2 regions of the Paenibacillus sp. GM2FR genome follow, and region 1 is predicted to be linked to the other one. Evidence: riboswitches for the same ligand, from Rfam matches in the RefSeq annotation. Region 1 holds a riboswitch; the other holds the start of a gene.
The links. A riboswitch is a leader RNA that binds a small molecule or an ion and turns the genes downstream of it on or off. The one in region 1 is predicted to bind FMN.
Positions count from the first base shown of each region.

Region 1 (11,238 bases):
TAGCCACACCGATGGAAGAAACACTAATGGTGCTGAGAGATAGTGCCTCCTCATTCTCATTAATCGCCAGATTCAGGCTTTGCTCTCTTTGCTTGCCAGGAGAAATGGTGAATTGAACATCCCATGGCCCTTCAACAGCTTGGGTGTCGTCCGCCGCTGTGATTTGATCGGCTGTGATCCGTGCTTTTAGCCCGTCGAGATCATTCGCCGCATCCATCTCAAATACGCCGACAAGCTTTTTGTTATCGTCAAGAAGCTGCTGTCCCACCATATAACTCACATCATGTTCCATTTTCAACTCAAGTCCGGGTATCGAAACACCCGCGGGGAATGGCGTACCATCCTCTTTCGTAAAGCTGACCACCAAATAACCGCTGTTGCCGACATAAACTCCTTCTTCAACATTCATGGTCACCCCGGATACAGTATCCGTTCCTTGTATAGGTGATCGTTCATCTTCCGCGATGGACGCAGATTGACCGAAGAACTGCTTCAAGCTATCCATATATTGGCTCGCAAAAGCCGTCGTGCTAAGTATCATGATCATCGCGGCAGCGATAACGATACTGGCTTTATATTTTTTTACTTTCCTGTTTTTATACACCTTAGGTTCCTCCTCTTGAATCTTGCTCATCGCATTGCTCTTGATTCGTTCCATATCGATCCTCTGCGTCAACTCGCGTTCCTCTTCCTCCGTAAGGAGGAGATCCTCCAGCTCCTGATTGTCGATATTGGCCATAATATCTACAATTCGCCGCTTCACTTGCATCCATCCCCTTTCGCTATCGATTTGAAGCTTCATTTCTATAGACACGGTCCATATAGAAAATCCTACGGGCTCTCGGTTTCATAATGAATGCGCAGTCTGTCCCTTGCCCGGCGGATCCGGGCGGTGACGGCTTTCTCCTGCATATTCAGCCTGCTTGCAATATCGCGGACTTTCTCCAAATAGAAGTACCTGCGGATGAAGATTTCACGATCCGGTTCGCCCATCCCCTGCACCATGCCGCTTATCGTTTCCTTCTCCTGACGGAGAATAGCCAATGCCTCCGCAGAGGGACAAAATACGGCATCATCCTCCAATTCGGATTCAATGACCCGCTGTCTTTTGCGCAAGGCATTCAAGGTATGATTACGCGCGGATATGGCCAGATAAGGCTTAAGACTATCTCCGCGCAGGATGATTTTGTGCCCGTCTGTCCACAGCTTAACGAGGACATCACCGGCTATTTCCTCCACATCGTAGGAATTAAACCGCCCGCCTGCCACCTTAGCGACCACCGCGGCTATGTAGCGTGAATAGCGGTCAACCAATGCTTCAAAACATCGCGGATCTTTCTTCGCAAGCCCATCCAGCAACGTTCGATCCTCCATGGATCCTCCCCCCTTAATAACCGTCTCCTCTGGTTGAACCAAGCCATAGATCAGGCGCTACTATATAAGACACCTATAATTTCGAAAACCCTACACATCTTTCGAAAAAATGATCCTTTCGCCAGGCAGGCCCATTGGAATAACTTTGTAACGACAAAAAAAACCGATCCAATTCGGATCGGCTTTTCTGCAAGCACTAATGAAATTACTGTAATTGTGGAGAAGCTTCCGATTGCTGTCTGGATATGATAAACAGCACGATCCAGATCAGCAGGAATCCCAGAAGCTGAGGACCTGTCACGATTTGCTGGAATACAATCCAGTTGATGAGCACGCCAACCATAGGAAAACTCAATTCCGCAAGTGTTGCCACAGAGGCTTTGGTCGTGGTTAATCCTTTATAATAAACCAGCAGGCTCAGGAGACCGGGCAGCAATGCCTGGCCGATCAGGTTCAGCGATACCAAGGCAAATGCCCCGGTATTCCAGGCTGGCATATTCCATGTTGCCCCCTCGCTCCATGTAATGACGGTCAGGAGCGGCAGTGCCAGCACGAAACGCAGTGAGGTTACCGTCTCGTATTTCAGTTTGCCTACCATCAGGCGCCCCATGACGGTTGAACCGCCCCACAGCGCTGCTGCGCCTAAGGACAAGAGGCTGCCAACTTGAATAAACTCGTTCCAATGCCCAATCGGCAAGGTTAAACCGAAGGTCAGTAAATACGTGCCCGCCAAAGCGATGCTGAGCAGAATCCCGAAATGGCGCGGAAGCTTCTCTTTCAGAAGCAAGCTGGCCAGAATGATGGCAAACAGCGGCTGCAGCTTCTGAAGCAGCAGGACGGCATTCAGATTGCCGCTCGACAGCCCCATCGTAAACAATACGGTAGCCAATGCCGAGCCGCCCCAGGATATAAACAGCAGCGCGCCGACATGATTCCAGCCAAGGCCTTTTAGTTCCTCGCGGTTCTTCCACAATACAGGGATTGCGATCAGAGAAATGATGATATGTTCCAGCAAAACGATCTGAGCCGAAGTCAGATTTTTAAGCAGAATGACCCGGAATAACGGGTCCACGCCCCACAGGGCGGCTCCCAATACGACGAGCCAAAACCCTCCTTTAAAACGTCGACTTGCCTGTGCGTCGGAACCAAAGGGTTTCACCTTGACTCCAGTATTCATATTACTCATCTTGCCCTCTCCTGTCTTGAATACGGAGGTCTTACTAGCAGAAAGCCCCCGTCATCGACATATGTCGACGTTACGGGGGCTGATCAAATAAGCCTGCGCCCGAATGGAAAATTTCGCATCCACGGCAAACTCATCTTTGATCTTCTCCCATCCGGACTTTACCGTCGGCCTTGGATTTGCACCAAGTCAGTCGCTGCATACTTGTTCGTGCCAGCATGCAGCGAGTCGCGGGCTGAGTTTCGTTCACGCCGGAACGAACCATCACCGCCGGTTAGGAATTTCACCTTACCCCGAAGATCCATATTCATGTTTTATTTTCTCATGCAATATTCTGATTGACCGATAATTCCTATAAGCTTAGTTGATGTATTGAAATTATAGCATGAATCCTTTCATGTAAATACATCTATTTTCAAAATAATTGAAATTAGACTGGAATACAATGAAAAATCTCACGTTCAACCAAGACTTACTGAGAATTATACAGCAAGTATCAATTTGTTACCAGTATGTTTTTCTGCCATTTTCATTTTAGGTTATATCAAATACCTTGTAGTTAGAACGGGTACCGACCACCCCAGCTTGAAGGCAGAGCAGATCAAGGGCGTCCTTGGTGTTACGGCCCATTCCTCCGCCTGCCCGAGGCAACGACAACGATAGGTTTGATGAACTGGCGGCAGATTCACTCTCGTACTGCTTCGTCTCGCTTAATAACATTTTGCTTCCATCCGGCCGAACCATATACTGACGCAAATAACCGCCTTCCCTTACGGTTATCAGCTTTCCCTTGCCCTCTTCTTCCTTCGTGCTCTTCTGGAGCAGCTGTTCAAATCCTCCTTGGGCTGATTCAGCGTTCAACCGTTTTACAGGACTCCAGTATGTATATGCAGACTCAATGCGCATGAACTCACATCCTTCTCAATCGTTATTCTATCACTTACAGATATTATCGGGTACCAGAGCACTTCGCTTTAATCGCTCGCCATTTACATTGGTATAAAAAACGCCCTTAAGGTTTTAGCAACCTTAAGGACGGTCTTTTACTTCTAATGGATTCCTGTTTCGCTTAGTTCATAAACTTCAATGCAGCCAAAGTACGTTTCAGAACAAGTGCCGCTTGGGCGCGGGTAACCGAATCGAGTGCTCCGAAATGACCATGATTGTCGCCCTGCACGATGCCTTGCTCCGTAAGACCGGCTACATGGGGAGCCGCCCAGGCAGGGATGGATGCCTGATCCTTGAATCCGGTAGCGGCATTTGCACCCTGATTCGGCAGGTCTGTCGGACTTACCGCCTCCATAGCACGGGTGATCATCACAGCCATTTCTGCCCGCGTCATGCCTGCATTTGGCGAGAAGTCACCGCCGGTGCCACCCTCGACCAAGCCGTAACGCGACGCTGCGCCGATCTCGCCGGCATACGCGGCGTCATCCTGGACATCCTTGAATGCTCCGCTCTCGATGATTGGACTAAGTCCCATTGCGCGGACCAGCATAGCCGTAAACTCGGCGCGTGTGATCACCTTGCCCGGTGCATACGAGTTAGCGTTGACTCCGTTCACGAGCAGCTTGGAGGCCATGGATTCAATTTCCGCTTTCGCCCAGTGGCCGTTCAGATCCGTAAAGGTTTTCTTGTACTGCAGGAGTGCATAAATGGCGTTTCCGGCATGCTTCACTTCGATGGCCGGTTTACCGTTCCATGTCGTCGCGGCAGCCGGTACAAATCGGAAGGTTCCCGCTTCTGCGTCATAGATTACAGCAGTGACCGAATTCGGAGCTTTCCCTGCCGGCAGCGGCAGGATACGGCTGATGACACGCTTCCCGAAATCCTTCAGTTCTTGCTCTGCGCCTGGTGCTCCAACCGCTACGCCAAACTGAAGCGCTCCATTCGCTGCCATCGAGGCACCCATGGAAGCTGCCTTGCTTGTCATAGCATCCACCACCCTGCTGCCAACCGGGGTCATGGATATTTTCACTTGGATGCTGCCGGAGCCCTGCGCCGGCTCCAAAGCCTCATCCAAATGTAGAGCCGTTATCGGAAGACGGAAGGCACCAATTGCAGTCTCCAGCACCAGGGTCGCATTCGAATTCCGCTCCATGGCCTGCTTCAGACCTGCTGCCGAAAGGGATAGCTCGGCGGCACGGTTCAACTCCGGAGCCCGAATAATCAGTTCCTGCTGCCCGTTCGCAGACAATCCGGCAACTGCCTTCTGCCATGCCTCTTCCTTCACCGTAATGTGGTCCACAGCTCCGCTTGCAGCGCCTATCATCAGATCCTTGCCTGTCATTACGTTTGGCAATGATGTGTCTCCGCCCGAGGAAGGAGGGTTAGGCTGAGATACCGGCGGTGTTACAGAACCGCCTCCCGAACCACCTGATCCTGAACCTGATCCCGGTGAGGAGCCGTCGCCAGGATTCGCCGGTTTCTTCTGCTCCGTAATTCTTCCCTCCACCTTCGGCGAAACCTTTCCGCCCAGCTTGGTCACATATTCCATGAAGATTTCATAATCCGGATAACCCAGATCCTCGTTATATTTCCCTTCGGCAATCGCTTCGGCAAAGGATTTATATCCGTCTCCGCCCTTGGCCACAAAGCTGTTTGTTGCCATCCGGTACGATTCGGTCAATACCAAAGGTTTGTAGCTTCCATCCTTCATAATCTGTACATCGAACACTTTATCACCAGCCGGGGCGTTTGGATCCCATTTAAATTTCATCCCGGCGATTTGCGGGAATTTTCCTGGCAGATCCGCCAATTTGGCACCGCTAATTCCGTTTTCCAGTCCGTCTTTCAGCTGCTGTCCTGTGACGTCCATGACAAAGAGCGTATTTCCAAAAGGCATCACCGTACGCAGCTCGCCCATCGTGATTTCACCTTCATCAATGGCTGCGCGAATACCTCCTCCATTGGTGAGAGCAATATCGGCGTTTTTGAGCTCTTTGGCTTTTGCCAGCATGCCATCCGCAATCAGATTGCCCAGGTTTGTCTCCGTGGAGCGGACATTCTCGCGTTTTCCATCAAGCGCCACTCCTGCAGTACCGATAACCTGCTTCATTAGCTCTTCCAATTCCGCTTTATAAGGAGCCAGCATATTTTTAGCCTGCGTGTCTTCCGCGACCGTATGGTCTACCGGAATCAGCTTGCCGCCGAGTTCGCCGTCTCCGACGAGAACATTGCCTTCCTTGTCAAACTGCAAGTCGACCCGGCCGAGATATTTCCCCCATTCATTCGCTTGCACGATGACGGTTGGTGTACCGTGTTCATTGTCCGTCACCACTTCCGGTGCATTGAGCGTTGTGTGGGTATGGCCTCCAACAATGAAGTCGATGCCTTCAACTGCTTCGGCAAGCGCCTGATCTTTGGCGTACCCAAGATGCGACAGACCGATGATGATGTTTAGCCCTTCCTGCTCCATCGCCTTTACGGTTGCACGAGCTGAGGTCACCGCTTCACGGAATACCACATCTTTACCCGGGCTCGACGTCTCTGCCGTATCCTCGGTCGTTAATCCGAATACCCCGACCTTTTGACCGTCCACCAGAAGCGTGACGTAAGGATAAACCCCGTTATTTGCCGTCGTCTTTGGCTGATCGGTATCGATCAACTCCGGCTTACGAATCAGGTGCGAAATGTTAGCATCCTGACTCAGATCCACATTCGCGCTGACAAGCGGGAATTGCGCCTTGCTCACAAAATTTGCAAGCGTCTTGGTGCCTTGATCGAATTCGTGATTACCGAACGTCATCGCGTCATAACCCATATAGTTCATGAAGGCCAGATCGGCCAATCCAAACCATTTGGTAAAATACAGATCGCCTGAGAAGACATCCCCTGCATCCAGCAGCAGGCTGTTTCCGCCCTCGCTGCGGACCTGTTTAACCAATGCAGCCCTTCTGGCCACTTCAGCCAGATGTGCATGCGTATCGTTGGTATGCATAACCGTTAATTTCCATGGCTCTCCTTCCGACGAACCATCCGTTACCTTAACCTGTACTACCGCCGACCCATAACCATCCTTGCTCAAGACGGTGATCACGGCCTCACCTGCGGAGACTGGCGTGACCAGACCGGTTGGATCCACGGAAGCCACCATTTCATTGGAGGAACTCCAAGTCAGCTCGGTTGAGCCGCCTTGGATCGGCTCCACGATTGCCTGCAATAGTTCCTGTGCGCCGCCTGGACTCAGTTTCAGCGATGTCTTGTCCAGCGTAATTTTGGTTACCTGGAGCTCCAGCAGGGCCACCGTCCCACTGACCTCATTAGCGACCAGCAGCAGCGGCCGTCCTGTCTTGCTGTCCGCGGCCGGAATAAAGTCCAATCCCTCCGGCCCGGAATCCGACTCAATTCCGCCGTTAAAATCCCGTGTATTGATGTAGTTCAGAAACGCAGGGTCGGATGGATTCGTTACATCATACGTCATAACCCCGCCAATGCGTTCTAAGCCGACAAAAGCCAGCGTCTTCTGTCCTACCTTACCTACCGTCACATATTCGGGTTCTGGACCTTTCTTGGCGCTGCGGCTGTCCAGATCGGTTTTATCATTGCTGGCATTGAAATGATTCGGTAAGCGCTCGGCCGTAATCTTCTCAAAATCACTGCCACTGTCGTACACCTGGGACATGTCGGCTGCATCCCATATGGAGAATGAACGACCTCCGTACAGATACAGTCCCTCATTGCCCATATCGCTGGCAACTTCAACCTTGTCGTAGGCGGTTCCCTTGTCTGCTAGAAATTGAGCAGCCGGAGACAACGGATCCAGATTAGGCTTCATTTTGCCAACGTTACTTTCATTGCTTCGCTCATCCCAGCCTGTTGCATCGCCTTCGTTCGCAGACAGAATATACTGCTGTCCGTTCACGCTGTAGGTCGCGATTCCGTCCGGCATATACATTCCGTAAAAAGGAACGTTCTCAAACTTGATTTGTCCGTCCTTCAGAAGGTCGAGCTGATTCTCCGGTTGATTGAAGTCCTTATACCCGAGTCCCTTGACCGATTGAATACGCTTCGCGGCGATATCGACCACGGCGACTGCATTATTCTCCTGCAAAGCAACGTAAGCCGTCAACTCGTCCTCGGACAAGGAGATGTATTCGGGCTCCAGATCATGAACAGCATCACCCTTAGTTCCGGTGCTGCGAATTTGCCCGTCCGCTTCCACAGGTCCGCGAATATGCACCTGATCGTCAATGATCGACGGGTCATCAAACTTCAAATGACTTACTTCGCCTGATAAGGTGTCGATAATCGTAATGCTTCCTTCTGGATCAGGAGCGATCTCCGTACGAGGCTCGCCTTCATCCGCTGTCAGGATATAACGGCCATCGGACGTATACTTGACCATATCCGGCTGAATGCCGGTTTCATAAGATCTGATCAAGCCACCGTCATAGTCGAGTACCAGAACCTTGCCTGCTTTTGCATGATCCTGCTCCTGCACAGCGACCACAACCTGCTTCGTCTTGGTGTTGATATCCACGCTGGTGAGGTCCCCATACAGAAAACCGCCCGTGCTTGCCAACGCTTCCACATCGATCTGCTTATCCTTCAGCAAGCTGCCGTCAGCGTCAAGAGACACGATTTCGAGACTTGCCGGCTGGGTTGAACCATTGACTAGATAGAGCTTCCCGTTATCTTTGTTGTATTTTACAATTTCCGCAACGCCGCCATCCTTATTGGAGGTACCTACGGAATAATGCCCGATCATTTTCATGGCCAGCTTGTCAGCCACCGGATCAGTGCGTTTTCCCAATACTTGCAATTTCACAAGTGACTGAGCCGTTGCAGGTACGGCTGCACTATCTTGTACCGTTACCTCAACCGTATATTCGCCCTCTTGTCCAGCAGCAGGCGTGCCCGTAATGGATCCTGTATCGGATGTAATATCCAAGCCTGCCGGTAAACCCGTTGCCGAGAAGGTATACGGTGCTTGTCCGCCATATACATCAACGGTTACTGTATATGTTTCTTCTGCATGCGCATCCGGAAGGATCTTATCGGTAATGCCGAAATCAACGGCAGCGATAGCTGTGTCTTGCGATGCTGTCTCCATGCTGGCCGTCTGAAGTATCTCTTGTCCCTCTTCAGCCATCACGGTGCCTGCCGAAAATAGGGAGGCCATCGTGATTTCCGCCGCCATCAACAGCGAGACTACTTTCATGCTTTTATGCTTCAACTCCATATCCCCTCTTCTATCCTTATTTAATTTCAAGTGTAAGGAAGAAGTGTTAACGCATCCTCAATAAAGCTCGCGGTTTGTGTAAAATGGACGCCAAACAGCAAAAAAGCCGCGACAGCCATGCCGGGCTTCTATAAGCGGCAGCTGTATACTAGCTGCCTGCCAACCTTGAAATCACCTTCATATGTATTGTGATACTCCACTTATCAGAACAAGTACCAGCATCCTCATCGCCTTTAATCAATGATTCCAAAATGCCTCATTGTTGCTATGCTGATCAAAATAACCCAACGTATGAACAGGATGGCCCACATGATCAAAAAGCCCTGAATCAACCGCTCAACCATCCATTCAACCTTGTTATTGGAAGTATATCTCCGTCTCGGCTTCAAAAACCAATGAGTTAACCCTTTAAAGACACCCAATACGATAAACGCGATTCTCACCCGTTTGACACTCCCTCCTCTCAGTGATGTAATTCCCCAAAATTGGTTGTCATTTAATATGATCTTATCACTCATTTTGGGATATTTCACCAATGACTTGGAGTGATTAAAAAACGCGATACGGGATCATCCCCGCACCGCGTCTTTTGACTTTCTTATATCTGTTTACTCCGCCTGGTAACGCTCATAAGCGGCCTGGTAAACCTCCATGTATCGGTCCAGTCCCATCTTGTTGAGTGTATTCACATACTCATCCCATTGGCTGAACGAGGCCGAGCCGTTCACGAATTTCGCTTCCATTTCCTTAACGTAATCCTCAATATCTTTACCGATCGAGGACATGACGTCCGTCTCTTCCAATGTAAAGTTAAAATTGTAAAGAATCTCTTTTACAGCATACGGCTTTGCTTTTTCGGCAGCGGCCATTGCGTTAGGGCGTGTCTCCGAGGCTTTGAACCATTGCTCCCGCACAAAGCCCGGATAGCTGCCCCCGAGCCAAGTGAAATTTTTGGCCAACGCCTGATCCTGCGTTAATCCGTTTGGATTCTCCGTAATCTCTTTCACATATTCGAGCTGACCGTCAGCGTTTTTCGTATAAGTCTCGCCTTCTTTACCCATGAAATAGAACTGGGCTCCTTCATCCCCATAGAAATAATCCATCCAGCGGATCGTGGCTTCCGGATTCGGGTTCTTATCGGTAATCGCAAATGCACCCACGTGAACCATCGGCACTTTGACGTGAGAATAGAGCTGATCTCCGTGCGGTCCCTTAAGCGCCCCTAGCCCGATGTATTCTTTGCGTCCCATCACCATCTCCGGATTCGGCACAATCGTGGAGCCGAGCAGGCCCTCCTGCCCTTTCGCATTCAATGCTCCGCCTTCAATCGTGAATATTTCTTTATCGAGCAGTCCTTCCTGATGCAGCTTGTTCACGAACTGCAGCATTTCCTTGTACTCCGGCAAAGCCTTTGTGAAGCGCAGTTTCCCTGTGTCTGGATCTATGTCCACCAATTTATGGCCAAGTCCACTTGTACCAAGTCCCCAAGAGCCTTTCAAGTGATCGATGATCCCGGTAATGCCTGTTGAAGCGAATGGAATCTCATCATGCTGTCCGTTACCGTTCAGATCGGTTTCCTTGACGGCCTTCAAATACGCATAGAATTCTTCGGTCGTCTGCGGTTCTTTCATCCCGAGCTGATCCAGCCATTCCTGATTAATCCATATCGGTGTACCAATCAACATGGAGAGCAGCTCAGGATCGTAGAAAGAAGGCAGGGAATAAATATTGCCGTCCGGCATCGTAAGCCCTTTTCGAATATCCGGGTACTGTTCCATCATTTTTTTGAAATTCGGTGCATATTGATCGATCAGATCGTTCAGCGGTATAAATACCCCTTGCCCCCCATAGCGGGTCAATTCTGCGGAGCTCACCCTTGCCGAGTAGAATACATCCGGATAATCACCGCCTGCCAGCGCCAGGTTCCGTTTCTCGGTCAGTGTATCGAATGGAATGAGGTTCCATGTTACATTCACATTCGACATCTCTTGATAGGTTTTCCATACGAGGGTGTCCTCGAATTTGCTTCCGTTCGATGGCGACTTGCCCGTGAAGAATGTCAGGTTGAGGGGCTCGTTCACAATCGGCATCCCGGTTTCGTTAAAATTAGCCTGAGGCGTTTCCCCCTTATCCGTTGCACCTTCCCCGCTTTTACTACCACAGCCTGCCAGCAATCCGGCTGCCAGCACGGCTGCCAATGTAAGTGAAGCCCATTTTCTCATCACCATAAATTTCATTTCCTCCTCATAAAATATCCGTAATCAACCTTTAATTGCACCAATCATAACACCCTTCACAAAATACTTTTGCAGGAACGGATACAACAGCAGCATCGGCAGATTCGTCACAATGACCGCCGCATATTTGATCGCTTCCGCATCCATTAGACTTCGTGCCAGTGAATCATCACTGATATCCACCATCTCCTGCATTTGTCCCTGAACCAAAATTTCACGCAGGAACAGCTGCATCGGATAATTCGCACGATCTGACAAAT
Region 1 is NZ_MKZM01000010.1:514,072-525,309, reverse strand. It holds gene PAEVO_RS27375 (hypothetical protein) at 1-814, opposite strand, end outside; gene PAEVO_RS27370 (sigma-70 family RNA polymerase sigma factor) at 832-1,374, opposite strand; gene PAEVO_RS27365 (DMT family transporter) at 1,580-2,560, opposite strand; FMN riboswitch at 2,696-2,862, opposite strand; gene PAEVO_RS27360 (hypothetical protein) at 3,092-3,463, opposite strand; gene PAEVO_RS27355 (choice-of-anchor I family protein) at 3,627-8,741, opposite strand; gene PAEVO_RS27350 (hypothetical protein) at 8,975-9,184, opposite strand; gene PAEVO_RS27345 (extracellular solute-binding protein) at 9,350-10,969, opposite strand; gene PAEVO_RS27340 (carbohydrate ABC transporter permease) at 11,003-11,238, opposite strand, start outside.

Region 2 (11,238 bases), on a different contig from region 1:
CAGTATACTGATGAGACCGAAGGAGACAGTCACTCCCGTCTGAGCTCCGTCAAATGCGGCTTTTGTAACACTTTCGATGTTCCCGTTCACTGCCGCAAAGCAAACACCGATCAGTATCATCCCCATCCAAATCAAATTGATCATCTCTTCGCCCCCGTTTGCTGCCCCGCTGCGTGAGAATCCACGATCTCTTAAGCGAAGGCTAGTTATGATTTGGCCCTGAACAGATGCCTAAGCACTTCTCCTGCAGACTGCCACAGCGACAACGAACCGATGGGTCCTGATGTGCTTCTGGACTTCTGCAAGATCTCAGGGGCTTCAGGAAGCTTGCTTCCTTCCGCATAGACCGGAACTTTGCCGATGCTGACATTATCGAGCAGAAGTTCAATATGACCCCGCAGTCCGAAAGACAAGTCGGGTGTAGTCGCTTTATGCAGGACCAGTCTCTTCACCAGGCGTGCTTCCTCATCATGCGCAAACGCATACGTAAAAGAACCGCCCGTGACCAGTGGATAGCCCTGGATCTTCTGCCCTTTCTCCATTACCTTTTTCAGTGGAAATTGGGCAAATCCGTAATCCAGCATCTTGGAATGATCATTCCAATCGTTGCCGTCATTCAGCGTGACCGCCGCAATCTGCTGACCGTTTCGGGTGGCGGAGCTCACCAGGCAGCGGAATGCTTTTTTGGTGTAACCGGTTTTGACGCCGTCCGCCCCCTCATAGAAACGAAGCATCTTGTTTTTGTTATCCCATTTGTAGTCCCACGCTTCATTCGGATTGGGCGCTTTCTTGGTCGGGGTTTTAACAATCTCGCTAAAGACAGGGTTCTTGAGGGCATATGCCGTCAGTTTGGCTACATCATTAGCGGAAGAGTAATGTTCATCATGATCCAGACCATGGGGATTCATAAAATGCGAGTTCGTCAAGCCGAGCCCGGCCGCCTTCTCGTTCATCAGCAACACAAAGCCTTCTTCCGTCCCCCCGACATGTTCGGCAATGGCCGTCGCGGCGTCGTTGCCGGATCGCAGCATTAAACCGTACAGCAGATTCTCAAGCGTCATCTCCTCGCCAAGCTTCAGGAAGAGCGAGGAGCCTTCCTTGGCAAAGGCATTTTTGGAGATCTTGACGCGATCGTCCAGCTTGCCGTGTTCAATGGCCACGATAGCTGTCATGATCTTGGTCAGGCTTGCGATTCTTAAACGCTCGTCCCCGTTTTTGCTGTACAGCACCCTACCGGAAGTGACGTCAATCAGTGCAGCTGCCTGCGCATGATTGGTGGGGCCATTCTCATGATCTGCATGCACGGGGACAGCCGTAACCAGCAAGCAGCTTATGGCAATCAACATGGATAACAAAGACTTGAACTTGCAGTTCGACCATTTCATTTTCATCATCTTATCCTCCGGTGTTCAGAAATCTTGTACAAGTATATGTCGTCCGCGCTAAAGGTATGTCCATTTCGTAAGAGAAACGCTGAAAGCCCATAATTTCAATAATCCTAACAGCAAAAATCCCTTCCGTCGTGAACGAAAGGGATTTGCTTGCTCCAATCAGTACGCAGGCGGAGGCGTGGTGCTGTTCGCGTCATTGCTGCCTGATTGAAACATCGACTGGATTTGATCGAGTAAATACGGGGTCGCATCAATAATCCGTTCAAACAGATGGGTTTGATTGTCCAGCGGCACGATGTGCACGCCTTCTTTACCCACGACCAGGAAAGCAATCGGTCGAATGGACACGCCACCGCCGCTGCCGCCACCAAAAGGAAGGGCACTATGATCGTTGTGCGTCCCGTTAGTGGTCGCTTGGTGTGTGGCTCCAGCCTCTACGTTGTAGTCGCTACCGCCGGCTGCAAAACCAAAAGCCACTTTACTGATTGGCAGGATAACGCTGCCGTCAGGCGTATTCACCGGGTCGCCTACAATCGTATTAACGTCCACCATTCCCTTGATGTTTTCCATAGCCGTTTGCATCAAGCCTTGAATAGGGTGTTCTGCCATGATCTAATTCCTCCTTTCACCTTTAACACGCGAACTATAAGTACCAGTCCAGCATACATAGCTTTTCCGCAGGAGATTTTCGCTATGCAGTTAAGCTCTGTGGAAATTTGCGGTGGACCGTTAAAGATCGGCACTACATCGATTCGAGGCAGCTCTTCCATGATCAGGCGATACGATATCCATCCAAGAAGCGTATGCTTTATGCCATGCAGCAGCCCGGTCGCTACCGCCGTATCAGCCGCATGCTCCAAAGCAATTCGGGTGGACCAGCGCACATCCATGAGATGAACGGCCGCCATCGTCTGCCTCACCCATTTTTTGAAACCTTTTGTTGAAAGCACAGCTCGCCCGTAATCCTTAAATTTGATCGTTCTGCTCGAAGCCTTTTCCTCTTTTGAATCGTGTGTATTTCCCTGTTCTCCGTCTCCAGGAACGGTTTCCTTCTTAAACTCGATCCCACCGTTCGCCAGGTGAAAAGGGACTGCATATTTGCGCTTAATCAAGCCGAAGATCATTTTGATTTCCGCTAATGCTTTATATTCATCTTTTTTTAGAACCACATCCAGCTTAATCGTTACCTTGGAGCACAACACAACGACCAGCAATATGATGAGGAGAACGACCAAACCGACCGCCAGAAAGATCCATACCCTCACGAAGTAACCCCCAAGACGTACTTAGTAAAATGTTATCCGCTTGGCTTAGTATGGCAAAAGCACCTCCAAATGATGCGAAACTGTTCTAAGTCCTTGATTTCAAACTTTCGCAAGCGGCATAAAAAAATCCCGGACGGTGGATTCCTCCACGCCCAGGATTCTATTCCAATCTTTCGTGTGTATAATGGCTAACTTTCCTCTACATCATCGAACGTAAGCTGACGACCGTCAAGCTTATCAAACAACAGCTGCGTTTCCTCTTCTAAATTATCGTTATCCTCAAATTGCGACGGCTCCGGCAAATCCTTGATGTTGGCAAGCCCGAAATATTCCAGGAAGGACTTGGTCGTTCCATACAAAATCGGTCTGCCAATCGCCTCGGCGCGTCCGACTTCCTCGATCAATCCTTTGCTTACCAGCGTATGAATAGCCCGTTCGGACTTGACGCCGCGGATGTCTTCAATCTCTACGCGCGTAATCGGTTGCCGATAGGCAACGATGGAGAGTGTTTCGAGTGCGGCTTGCGACAAGGATGAGCGAGAAGGCGAATACGCCAGGCGCTCGAAATACGGAGCGTGCTCGGCCAGCGTCGCGATTTTGTAACTCCCCGCAATCTGTACGATCTGAATCCCCCGCTCATGGCGCTCCCATTCTTCCTTCATATCTTCAAGCGCTTCGCCAACCAGGCCATCCGACTGCTCGGTAATCTCAGCAATTTGCCTAACCGACAAGCCCTCTTCTCCCGACAGGAACAGAAGCCCCTCAATAATCGATTTCAGCTTCGGATAATCCATCAATGCGTCCTTCCCCTCTCCACTCCATGACGATATCTTCAAACAACTTCTCTTGGTAGCACAAAATTTGCTTCATTTTCATCAGCTCCAAAATGGCCAGGAAGGTGACTACGATTTCATGCCGTACCATCTCTTCGTGAAGCAGCTTGGAGAACAGGATCCTGCCTCCCGGCCCAACCTCCTCCAGGGCATCCATGACCTGACGGATCCGGTCCTTTACCGATATTTCATCCCGCTGAATGCGGGCATACGATGTGCGTTTGACTGCTTTGTTTAACGCTTTTTGAAAAGCAGCGATCAAATCCGAAATATGTAATCCCTGCACCGGGTTCTCTTCCACTTCCGGCATGTAAGGCGTGAGATCTTCGGCTTCCTTGGAATAAATCAGACTGCGTTCCCATTCCTTCTCATGCAAATGGCGGGCGATGCCTTTGTACTTGCGGTATTCGATCAGCTTGGCAATGAGCTCTGCTCTCGGATCCATGTCATCCTCTTCATAAAAATCAAACTCGTCCATCTCGATAACCGGAGGCTTCGGAAGCAATAACTTGCTCTTTATAGACAGCAGCGTTGCAGCCATGACCAGAAATTCGCTCGTAATTTCCAGCTCCAGCTCCTGCATGTTGTGCAAATAGGCCATGTATTGTTCGGTAATCTCGCTGACGGGAATATCCTGGATGTCGATTTCCGCTTTATCAATCAAATGCAGCAGCAGATCGAGCGGTCCTTCAAACGTTTCCAGCTTATATAATACGGTCACGGTGAATCCTCCCGCCAAAAAAATAAAATGCAGTGCTCCAAAAAAAGAGCACTACATTAAATAAGCACTATTTTAGGCTTTTCGTCAAGTTCGCCATTTCGATGGCTGCCATGGCAGAATCCCAGCCTTTATTGCCGGCCTTCGTTCCTGCACGTTCCACGGCTTGTTCGATATTCTCCGTCGTAACGACACCGAAAATCGTTGGTACACCGGTCTTCAGGTTAATTGCGGATACCCCCTTGGCCACTTCGTTGCACACATAATCATAATGCGTGGTGGAGCCGCGAATGACGGTTCCCAAGGTGATGATGGCATCGTATTTGCCGCTTTCTGCCATTTTTTGGGCAATGAGCGGGATTTCAAACGCACCCGGCACCCATGCGACATCGACTTCGTTCTCCTGTGCGCCGTGACGCTTCAATGCGTCCAGTGCGCCGCTCAGCAGCTTGCTCGTGATGAATTCGTTGAACCGACCTACGACGATACCGTACTTTAGACCCTCGGATACTAATTTACCTTCAAATATTGTTGCCATTGTTGGATGACTTCCTTTCGGTTTGGAGTTTATATAAGGTCTTGCAGTGATCATAGTAATTGCTGTGCATTTCAGTCGCTGCCGAATCAAACCGTTCTTCCGATCGCTGTTACTCCTGATTTCATGATCTATTTTCTGGAGGAAAGAAATCAGGAGTTAAAGGCGACCGCTACCGCTTCTCCAGCAGCATTCCGTCCTCTTTGCTGGGTCATTCCATGAGGCAAACCTCACCACATGATTGACCTTTTATTATTGGGTGATTAGTTGGTGCTCTCGTTTTGCTCGATATCGCTGAATTTCAGCATATGACCGAGCTTGGCTTGCTTGGTATGCAGGTAGCCCGTGTTATCCTCGTTCTCCGGCATCTGGATCGGAACGCGCTCCACAACCTCAAGACCATAACCTTCAAGGCCTTTGATTTTGCGCGGATTGTTTGTCAGCAATCGGATCTTTCTGATCCCCAGATCCTTCAGGATCTGGGCTCCGATGCCGTAATCACGCAGATCCGCCGCAAAACCGAGCTTCAGGTTGGCGTCCACGGTGTCGAGTCCCTCTTCCTGGAGCTTGTAGGCTTTCAGTTTGTTGATTAAGCCGATGCCCCGCCCCTCCTGGCGCATGTAGAGAAGAACGCCTCTACCCGCTTCATCGATTTGGCGGAGTGCCGCCTCGAATTGGGGACCGCAATCGCAGCGATGGGAGTGAAACACGTCTCCTGTCAGGCACTCGGAATGCACGCGCACGAGCACAGGCTCATTTCCATCGATCTCCCCTTTTACCACGGCTACATGCTCTTTATTGTCCACGTCGTTGGTGTAGGCAACGGCCTGAAACACGCCAAAGTCGGTCGGCATCCGCACAGCTACCTCTCGCTGGACAAGCTTTTCTTTGTCATTGCGGTAATGAATCAGATCCTTGATGCTAATCAGCTTCAGATCATGCTTCTTCGCAATCTCCACGAGATCCGGCAGCCTGGCCATTGTGCCGTCTTCCTTGATCACTTCACAGATGACGCCGGCCGGATAGGAGCCGCTCAATCTAGCAAGATCGACAGCCGCTTCCGTATGTCCTGCCCGGCGCAGGACGCCTCCATCTTTTGCGATCAGCGGGAACATATGACCGGGTCTTCGGAAATCTGAGCCAGATGCACTCGAATCCAGTATACCTTTGACGGTTATGGACCGTTCATAGGCAGATATGCCTGTTGTGGTGTCCTTATGATCAATGGAAACCGTAAAGGCCGTTCCATGATAATCCGTATTTTGGGCAACCATCGGTTTGAGGTCGAGCTCCTGAGCTCTGGTCTGCGTCATGGGCAAACATACCAAACCTCGGCCTTCGGTGATCATAAAATTAATGACCTCCGGGGTTGCCTTATCTGCTAATGCGATAAAATCGCCCTCATTCTCACGGTCTTCATCATCTACGACAATGACGACCTTGCCTTCCTTCAAATCGGTTAACGCCTCTTCGATTGTATGAAATGAAAAGCGCTCATCCATCGCTACTCCTCCTTCTTCTCATGGAGACCATATAAAGCACCCGGTTTAGGCAAATCCATGCTCCGCAAGATAATCCCTGCTGATTCCCGGTTTTGTCCCGCCTTGATTCCCTGCTCCTTGTGAGCCGTAATGCAGCAGGTGATCTACATATTTCCCTAAAATGTCGCATTCGATATTAATCGTATCGCCTGCTTTTTTATAAGCCAGCACCGTCTCCGCCAGCGTGTGGGGGATGATGGATACCGTAAAGGAGGAATCTGTTGTTTTGACAACGGTCAAGCTGATTCCATCCAGTGTGACGGAGCCTTTCGGAATGATATATTTGAATACGTCCCCATTCGCAGGCGCGATCTCGTATACCACGGCATTCTGATCTGCCTGTACGCTCCGTATGACGCCCACGCCATCCACATGCCCCTGAACGATATGGCCTCCAAATCTACCTCCGGCCGCCATCGCCCGTTCCAGATTTACCTTTCCGCCTGGCTGCAGCTCCTTAAGATTGGTATTTCTATAGGTTTCCGGCATCACGTCTACCGTAAATATACCTTTGTCAATGGATGTAGCTGTCAAACAGACGCCGTTAACGGATACGCTGTCCCCCAGCTTTAAATCATCCATGATCCGGCTAGCGGAAATACTGAGCAGCATGGCTTCGCCTTTCCGTCCGATACGCCTCATCTCGCCGATCTCCTCAACCAATCCAGTAAACACAGGCTTCCCTCCTTTCTTTCTCCTTATTTCCAGACCGGAATCCCGGAGACGTAAATATTGTCGCCCAGTCTTTCCGTCTCAAGTCCTGTCAGCATAATCGCTTGATCCATCTGTTCGTATCCACTGAACATGTAATTTCCAGGCGCATCATACCCTCCGATAATCTTAGGGGCGATAAACTGGATGAGCCGATCCACCAGCTTCTGTTCCAACATCGAGCCATTCAGCGTGCCGCCACCTTCCAGCAAAATGGAGGCAATCCCCATCTGTCCCAGCTTCGCCATCGCAGCCTTCAGATCCACACGCGGTCCTGGCCCGCAGGGGATAACCTGGGCTCCCAGCTCTTCCAGCCCGGTCCGCTTCGTCTCATCCGCCTGCTCCGTCGTCAAAATCCACGTCGGCGCCAATCCGTCTGTCACGACCTGGCTGTCGAGCGGGATTCGCAAGCTGGAATCCACAATGATCCTAACCGGATCCAGCCCTTCCACGCCAAGTCTCGTCGTCAGACTCGGATTATCAGCGATAACTGTAGACACGCCTACCATGATGCCTTGATGGCGATGACGCAGCGTATGCACAAGTGCTCTTGATTCTTCATTGGATATCCACTTGCTATCGCCGGTTTTCGAAGCGATTTTGCCGTCCAGCGTGCTGGCCGTCTTTAACGTTACGAAGGGCTGACCCGTCGTAATGAACTTAATGAAGGTTTCGTTCAAGCGAAGAGCACGCTCCTTAAGGACACCGGTCTCAACCCGGATTCCCGCTGCACGCAGCATTTGAATCCCTTTGCCCGCAACCAGAGGATTGGGGTCCTCGCAAGCAACAACCACTCGCTGAACACCCTCGGCAATCAGCCTCTCGCTGCAAGGCGGCGTTGTACCGTAGTGACTGCAGGGTTCCAGTGTCACGTACACCGTACTGCCCGCCGCTTTGCTGCCAGCCATATTCAGGGCATGAACCTCAGCATGCGGTGTTCCACGCTCCAAATGCGTTCCTACCCCTGCAAGCGCGCCATCCTTAACTATGACACAGCCGACAACCGGATTAATCCCGGTTTGACCCTGAGCACGTTCAGCAAGGTCCAGCGCAAGTGACATATAGAATTCATCGTTGACGATATCCATGCTAAACATGCTCCTTTCCCAACGTTCACATAAAAAAGCCCTGCCAAAGATTCGGGGGAATCCTTAACAGAGCTTGATGGAAGTTAATAATCGACACGCTAAATAACCGTCATGAATGCAGGTTTTGCTTATAACAAACAACTCAAATCCGTTACCGGCGACATCCAATCATCGCAAGTACAGGCTTGAACCGCATGTGAAAACCTGCACATAACGCATATCACGTTGTGCGCATAGACACAAATAGCACATATTGCTTATGTGTCTTTCACTCCTTCTCCCATCCAGACTATACTGTCGGTCCCGGAATTTCACCAGGTCCACCGCATACGGTGTGCAACAACACACGCATATCCGGGTCACGGACTAAGACGCAGCCATCTGCTTTCTAAAGCTTAATCACTGCGTTCATCACCGCCGGTAGGGAATTTCACCCTGCCCCGAAGGATTAAACATATGAAATTGTTTGATCTTATGAAGAATCTTATCACCACCTTTTGAAAATTGCAAGAAAAAACAACTAACTTTTTTAAAGTTTATAACTTAATACCAATATGTGTATTGGAAGTAGAAGGAGAATTCTCCTCCAAGGGAGAACAGTTTAAGTTGGGCAAACACGGGAGCAAGATAAAGTTAAAAAAGGAGCGCGCTACGATGAAAACTTCGCTGGACATTGTCGTCCGTCCTACGGAAATCGACGTCAACGGACATGTAAATAACGCCAAATACCTGGAATATCTGGAGTGGGGCCGTGAGGAATGGTACGAAGCAGGAGACCTTCAATATGATATGTTGAAACGGCTCGGGATCCAGACCGTTACCGTCAATATCAATATCAATTACCGCAAGGAGTGCGGCCAAGGCGAAAGGCTAACCGTCGTGACCGAACCGAAATCTATCGGTCGTTCGAGTTATGTGCTGATTCAGACGATTTACAACGAACAGGGAGAGCTTTGCGCGGATGCTGCCGTTACCAGTGTGGCAATGGATGTACTTACTCGTAAAAGCAGGCCTGTTCCGGAAGAGCTCCGCCATTTATTCCCTGACCCTGCGTAATCCCTCCCCGAATAATCAAACAGGCTCACCCTTAAGGGTGAGCCTGTCCTGAACAGAAGCTGATTGTTATGCTTCGTATACTTCTACTTTTTCCATTTTGTCGCGGCCTTTGAATGCATCCACGTACTCCATGCCCTCTACAACTTTACCGAACACCGTATGTTGTCCGTCCAAATGCGGCTGCGGCTCGTAGCAAACATAGAACTGGCTTCCGCCCGTGTTGCGGCCGGCATGCGCCATGGCCAAGCTTCCACGCTCATGCTTGTTAGGGTTGATCTCGCAGTTAATTGTATAGCCAGGACCGCCGGTTCCCGTTCCCTGTGGGCAACCGCCTTGCGCCACGAACCCAGGGATTACGCGGTGGAACACAAGACCGTTATAAAAACCGGAGTTTGCCAATTTCTCAAAATTAGCTACCGTGTTCGGTGCATCATTCTCAAACAGGTCAAGCACAACCTCTTTGCCGTTCTCTAATGTGATCTTCGCTTTTTTAGCCATATGTGTTATCTCCTTCCGTTATTAGAACGCTTCAATCGATTTTTTTACAATGCATTGTATAGTTTACTATGAATTGAGCCCCGAAGCAAAGCGATCTTGTCCCCCGTTCACACATTCCATATCAAGTCCTGGGCAAGCCAAAGAGCCCTGACCGCTGCCGGAGGCAGTGGCGGGCCCTCTTGGATATTAGAGGCGTAAAACATCCGTTTAGCTCGTTACAGTTTCTTTCGTTACACTTGCCGGCACGACATCATGGCTGACGATGTCCGCAAGCGACTCACGGCGTACGACCAGATTGCTTTGTCCGTCCTTCACGAATACGACCGCAGGTTTACGGATCCGGTTGTAGTTGCTAGCCATGGAATAGTTGTATGCCCCTGTGCAGGATACGGCCAGCAAATCGCCTGTTGCTACCTTCGGAAGCTCCAGGTCCCAGATCAGCATATCTCCGCTCTCACAGCACTTGCCGGCAATGGATACCGTTTCTTCCGGCTTCTCATTAGCCCGGTTCGCGAGCAACGCTTCATATTTCGACTCGTACAGCGCCGGACGCGGGTTATCCGTCATTCCGCCGTCTACGGCAACGTATTTACGTACTCCGGGAATATCCTTGCTTGTTCCTACCGTGTAAAGGGTGGTGCCTGCGTCACCAACAATGCTCCGGCCCGGTTCCACCCATATTTCAGGAAGTTCGGAACCAAGGCCCGCAAAGTGGGTCTTCACGGCATCCGTGATCGCTTTTACATACTGGGATACTTGAAGCGGCGTATCTCCATCCACGTAACGGATACCGAAACCACCGCCCAGGTTCACAACATTGAAGACAACCCCCAAGCCTTCTTTAACGGAAGCCGCGAATTCAGCTACGCGCTGAACGGCCATCTGAAAGCCTTCCACCTCAAAAATCTGGGAGCCGATATGGGAATGAATGCCCATCAGATGAATATTCGCTTGAGCTTCGGCAAGCTTCACCGCTTCATAAGCTGAGCCGTTGCCGATATCGAAGCCAAATTTCGAATCCGTTTGGCCTGTTGAGATATACTCATGCGTATGAGCCTCAACACCCGGTGTCACGCGAAGCAAAATGTTGACCTTCCGGTTCTTCTCGGCAGCAATCGCTTGCAGCATATGAAGTTCAACTACGTTATCGACAACAAAACAGCCGATTTCCGCATCCAGCGCCATCTCAATCTCTTCCGGCGTTTTATTATTTCCGTGGAAATGAATCCGTTCCGCCGGGAATCCGGCCTCAAGTGCGGTGTACAGCTCTCCGTCGGAAACGACGTCAAGCGACATCCCTTCCTGGCCAGCCAATTGGCACATGGCCATCACGCAAAACGCCTTACTTGCATACGCGACTTGGAACTTCAAGCCGGACGCCTTGAAGGCCTCGATGTATTCCCGGCAGCGATTACGAACCGACTGCTCGTCTACAATATATAGAGGTGTTCCATATTGAGCTTTCAAATCGGATGTGTCACACCCGCCGATTTCCAAATGCCCCTGATCGTTAATCTTGCTTGTACCGTGTAAAAACATGCTTACAATTCCTCCGATCCATTGATTCAAAAATAGGGTAATCGAATAATTGTTCACAGTATA
Region 2 is NZ_MKZM01000008.1:702,310-713,547, reverse strand. It holds gene PAEVO_RS03445 (nucleoside recognition domain-containing protein) at 1-144, opposite strand, end outside; gene PAEVO_RS03440 (D-alanyl-D-alanine carboxypeptidase family protein) at 207-1,394, opposite strand; gene ytfJ (GerW family sporulation protein) at 1,551-2,000, opposite strand; gene PAEVO_RS03430 (DUF2953 domain-containing protein) at 1,973-2,656, opposite strand; gene scpB (SMC-Scp complex subunit ScpB) at 2,845-3,450, opposite strand; gene PAEVO_RS03420 (segregation and condensation protein A) at 3,419-4,210, opposite strand; gene ribH (6,7-dimethyl-8-ribityllumazine synthase) at 4,278-4,745, opposite strand; gene PAEVO_RS03410 (bifunctional 3,4-dihydroxy-2-butanone-4-phosphate synthase/GTP cyclohydrolase II) at 5,006-6,244, opposite strand; gene ribE (riboflavin synthase) at 6,290-6,958, opposite strand; gene ribD (bifunctional diaminohydroxyphosphoribosylaminopyrimidine deaminase/5-amino-6-(5-phosphoribosylamino)uracil reductase RibD) at 6,982-8,082, opposite strand; FMN riboswitch at 8,351-8,534, opposite strand; gene PAEVO_RS03395 (acyl-CoA thioesterase) at 8,737-9,138, shown strand; gene PAEVO_RS03390 (peptidylprolyl isomerase) at 9,205-9,636, opposite strand; gene lysA (diaminopimelate decarboxylase) at 9,844-11,175, opposite strand.
Region 2: linked by a shared signal. The riboswitch ahead of ribD (bifunctional diaminohydroxyphosphoribosylaminopyrimidine deaminase/5-amino-6-(5-phosphoribosylamino)uracil reductase RibD) and the one ahead of PAEVO_RS27365 (DMT family transporter) in region 1 are both predicted to bind FMN.